DNA from 2 places in the Roseibium sp. Sym1 genome. Region 1 is predicted to be linked to the other one. Evidence: riboswitches for the same ligand, from Rfam matches in the RefSeq annotation. Region 1 holds a riboswitch; the other holds the start of a gene.

Region 1 (2,202 bases):
CGGATCAGTTCCCAGAACCGGCCTCCCGAACCACCGTTCGCTGTCTCCCGTCGGAGCGATACCGTCACGATTTCCGTACCGGAGGCCTTCACCGCCTCGCCGAGCACCTTGGGGGACGGGTATTGTGCCGTCCCCAGAAGCAGTCGAGAGGAGACGGTTTCGCCATAGAAGGTCACCACTGGTCAGCCTCCCTGCATGGGTGACAGGATCTCGATCCTGTCACCGGTCTGTAGAACACAGGCAGCCCGATCCTCTGCCGGGACAAGGTCACCGTTGTGCGCCGTTGCCAGGAAATCGTGGTCATAGGCCAGCTCTTCCAGAAGCAGGGCCAGCGTCGCACTCGCAACCTGCCGGTCCTCGCCGTTAATGATGAGGTTCATGCGCCGTCTCCAGGTCTTGCGAAAAAATGAGCTCTGCCGCTTCGGCGGCGAAATGGGGAGCCAGCAGGAAACCATGCCTGTAGAAGCCGTTGAGCGAGACCGTCCTCCCCTTGCGCCGGATACGCGGCAGATTGTCCGGATAGGCGGGACGCAGCCCCGCCCCGGTCTCGATGATCCTTGCTTCCGCGAACCCCGGATGGAGGCTGTAGGCAGCATTGAGCAGCTCCATTGTGGACCGCACGGTGATCGGGCCGCTATCGGCGCTCTCGATCATCGTCGCCCCCACCATGAAGTGATGATTGTCCCTGGGGACCACATAGACGGGGATCCGCGGATGCAGGAACCTGACCGGCCGGGACAGGGTCACCTCGGGTGCGTGCAGCAACAGCATCTCGCCGCGCACCGGCCTGAGGTCCGGATCCTCCGCCGCTATCCCGGTACAATCCACGGCAAGGTCTGCATCGGATCCGGCATGCTTTCCACAGCAGCAATACTGGACGCCTTGGCCGACCAGCTTGTCGAGCAGGCCGGTCAGGGCCTTGCGCGGGTCAAGATGTGCTTCCCTCTCGAAGAACAATGCCCTGGCAAAACGGCCTGCGAGATCCGGTTCAAGGGCGCCGATCGCGTCGCGGTCAACATGGCTGAAACCATCGGTGCGCGCCGCGAACCGGTCAAGTTCCCCGGTGTCCCTTGGCGAAGCCACCACCAGTGTGCCGTTTCGCCTGACAAGGCCAGGCACCGCCCTGTCCCACCAGTCAATCGATCCACGTCCCAGGACAAGCACTGCCTCTTCGGCATTTTCCCGTTCGCACCAGGGTGCGAGCATACCGCCAGCGAGCCAGGAAGCGCTCCGGCGCATGTCGCGACCGCGCTCAAGCAGGCTCACCTCTGCTCCGCGTCCAATCAGCTCCAGTGCAAGCGCCAGTCCGGCGACACCGGAACCGCGAATTTCCACCTTCATGGCAGCCCCACTCGTGTGGACAGCCGCCCGGGGGGCATCGTCAGGGAGACAATGATCTGCGCCAAGTCCGCACTCCGGCAAGGCAGGCACCACCTTGCTTCTCAGGTGGTCAAACCGGAACGGGACGGCTGAAAGGGACACGGGGCGGATCGACCCTGAACAGTCCCTGAGGCACCCTCCCTTCGCCAGCATGACCTGGATCAGGTTCGTCGGGTCCCTGCGCCGCGCAATTGCGCCAGCAGTATCTCAGCCCCTTGTCGGGACACCCCGGGTGAAGTTTCCTTGTGCCGTCGCCAGACCGGTCCTGTCAAGGGAGTGCCTCCTGATCGAGACTTGCAAGGAATGAGCGGACCTCGGCGAGCGTGGTCAGCCGATACACCGCGAGATGTGCGGGTGGTGTCCGGTAGACAGCCTCCAGCTTGTCGCGTGCGGAGTTCCGCGTGCGCCAGATGAAATGGAGAAAATCGACGGTCTGCAGATTGAAGCGCTCGGGACAACCGTCGGGCAGATCCGGCCGCGTGCGTCCGTAGTGTTTCATCGACCGCCTGAGGACACGGAACAGACGCAGGCCGACAGGCACGTCCAGCCAGACAAAGGTGTCCGCCCGGGCGACCCGCTCCGCATACGTGCCGGAGTGTCCCCCCTCGAAGATCCAGTGGTCCTGGATGTGCACCTCGTGGGTCAGCCGGTCTTTCTCCGCTCTCGGGCGCTCCACCCAGCCGGAGCACCAGTGGATTTTGTCCATATGGAAGACCGGCAGACCGGTTTTTTCTCCCAATGCCGTGGCGAGCATGCTCTTGCCGGACCCGGGACCGCCGACGATCATGACGCGTTTCATGGGACACCTTCGAGGAAAGCGAG
Region 2 (2,202 bases), on a different replicon from region 1:
GCGGCACCGAGCCGATCGGAACCGGCGAATTCCGGATGATCCATTCACGAATGTTGTGGATGTTGCGCCCGGTCGATAGGTCCATGACGGTGTCGGCGCCCCAGCGAGTCGCCCAGACCATTTTCTCGACTTCCTCCGCCATCGACGAGGTGACGGCAGAGTTGCCGATATTGGCGTTGATCTTCACCAGGAAGTTCCGGCCAATGATCATCGGCTCCGCTTCCGGATGGTTGATATTGGCTGGGATGATCGCGCGCCCGCGGGCGACTTCCTCGCGGACGAAGTCCGGTGTAACAAAATCCGGGATCGCCGCGCCGAAGCTCTCTCCATCACGGGGAAGCTTTTCGTTTGCAGCCTTGCGACCAAGGTTTTCCCGGATGGCGATGAATTCCATCTCTGGCGTGATGATGCCGGCGCGGGCATAGGCGATCTGGGTGACGGTCTTGCCGTCTTTGGCGCGGCGCGGTTTCTGCAGGTTAGGGAATTGCAGTGTCAGGCGCTCGCCGGTGGCAAAGCCGTTGTCTTCCGGCTTGACCATGCGGCCCTCATATTCCTCCGTGTCACCGCGGGCGGCGATCCACTCGGCGCGAAGGCGCGGCAGTCCCATTTCAATATCGATCGCCTGGGTCGGGTCGGTATAGGGACCGGAGGCATCATAGACCGTGACGGGCGGTTCGCCGGCGGCCGGATGGACTGCGATCTCGCGCACTGGTACGCGGATATCGGGATGAATTTCGCCCGGCTTGTAAACCTTTGTAGAGGCAGGCAGCGGCCCCTTGGTGATTTCGGGCGTAATAGTCTTGGTGGCAATGTTCATTCTGAGGCTCCAATCTTTCAAGTTGGAGACCCAGTTCGAAGCCGGAATGATGGAAAGACGCCATGACGCTCCGGATTCTGGGCAACGTCGTACTGCAGCGCTTGCACCGTCCCTACGCCAGTATGAACTGGATCAGGTTCAACGGGTCACTGCGCTGCCATCAATCAACGGCCCAGCAGTATCTCAGCCCCTTGCCGGGGCACCCCTGGTAACGTTGCCATCGGCCATCATCCACGTGCGTTTGTCAATACAGAGATGCTTGGCTCGACGAGGAAGTGCTGTCACTTTGGCGGCAAAAGGTTGAAGGAAATGTGCCGGGTGACTCCAAAAAGTTGTCCGCGGACAACAATGCGAAGTTCTTGTCGAAACTAGGCTGAAAAATGCACTTGGTTAAGCGTTTGTAAATTGGTAACGAATCGGAGCATATTGTAACAGCGCAGTTTGAGGCGTAGTTTTCAAAAATGCGCAGTTCGAGGATTTTTCGAGATGGACACCAATCTTCTGGTTGAAGGTGCTGCTGAACACCTGCCAACGACACTTTCGGCGGACGCGAATGAGCTCGCTCATCAATTGCAGATACATCAACGAAAAATCTTTCCACCTGCTTCTCAAAAGACTATCCGAAGATTTTCGCCTGCAGAAGCAGCTAAATTGATTGGCATTAAGGAAGGCTATTTACGTCAGGTCGCCGCTGATGGGCATGGCCCCGAACCAAACGAGAACGGTAGGCGCACATATTCTGTCGAGGACATGGATCATATACGTCAGGTCTTGGACGAGAAAAATGGCACGCCAAAATATGTGCCGATCCGTCGGGGAGATGAAAAGCTTCAGGTTATCACTGTAATGAACTTCAAAGGTGGTTCCGGAAAAACCACCACATCTGCTCATTTGGCTCAGTTCTTGGCGTTGCGTGGATACCGCGTTTTAACAATTGACCTTGATCCACAAGCATCATTGTCAGCGATGTTCGGACATCAACCCGAACTAGATGTCGACGAGGGAGAAACGCTTTACGGTGCTATCCGTTATGAAGACCCTCGAGCCTTAAGCGAAATCATTCGATCCACATATACGCCAAACCTCCATATTGTTCCAGGCAATCTTGAATTGATGGAATTCGAGCATGAAACGCCCAAAGCAATGTCTGAAGGACGTTCAGCGTCCATGTTTTTCGCCCGAATAGGGGAGGTGCTGACAAGCGTTGAAAGCTATTACGACGTTGTAGTCATTGATTGCCCACCTCAGCTTGGCTTTCTAACGATGTCGGCCTTAAGTGCGGCCACAGGAGTATTGATCACCGTACATCCACAGATGTTGGACGTTATGTCTATGTCCCAATTTCTTTCTATGACAGCTGAATTGATGAGTGTTGTCGAAAAGGC

What was found. A riboswitch is a leader RNA that binds a small molecule or an ion and turns the genes downstream of it on or off. The one in region 1 is predicted to bind thiamine pyrophosphate.
Region 2: another riboswitch for thiamine pyrophosphate. It lies ahead of thiC (phosphomethylpyrimidine synthase ThiC); the one in region 1 lies ahead of thiO (glycine oxidase ThiO).

What each region holds. Positions count from the first base shown of each region.
Region 1 covers NZ_CP114786.1:5,532,884-5,535,085, forward strand. The annotation lists gene O6760_RS25660 (thiazole synthase) at 1-179, opposite strand, end outside; gene thiS (sulfur carrier protein ThiS) at 183-380, opposite strand; gene thiO (glycine oxidase ThiO) at 364-1,341, opposite strand; TPP riboswitch at 1,501-1,621, opposite strand; gene O6760_RS25675 (DNA topology modulation protein FlaR) at 1,649-2,179, opposite strand.
Region 2 covers NZ_CP114789.1:8,482-10,683, forward strand. The annotation lists gene thiC (phosphomethylpyrimidine synthase ThiC) at 1-817, opposite strand, end outside; TPP riboswitch at 909-1,034, opposite strand; gene repA (plasmid partitioning protein RepA) at 1,304-2,202, shown strand, end outside.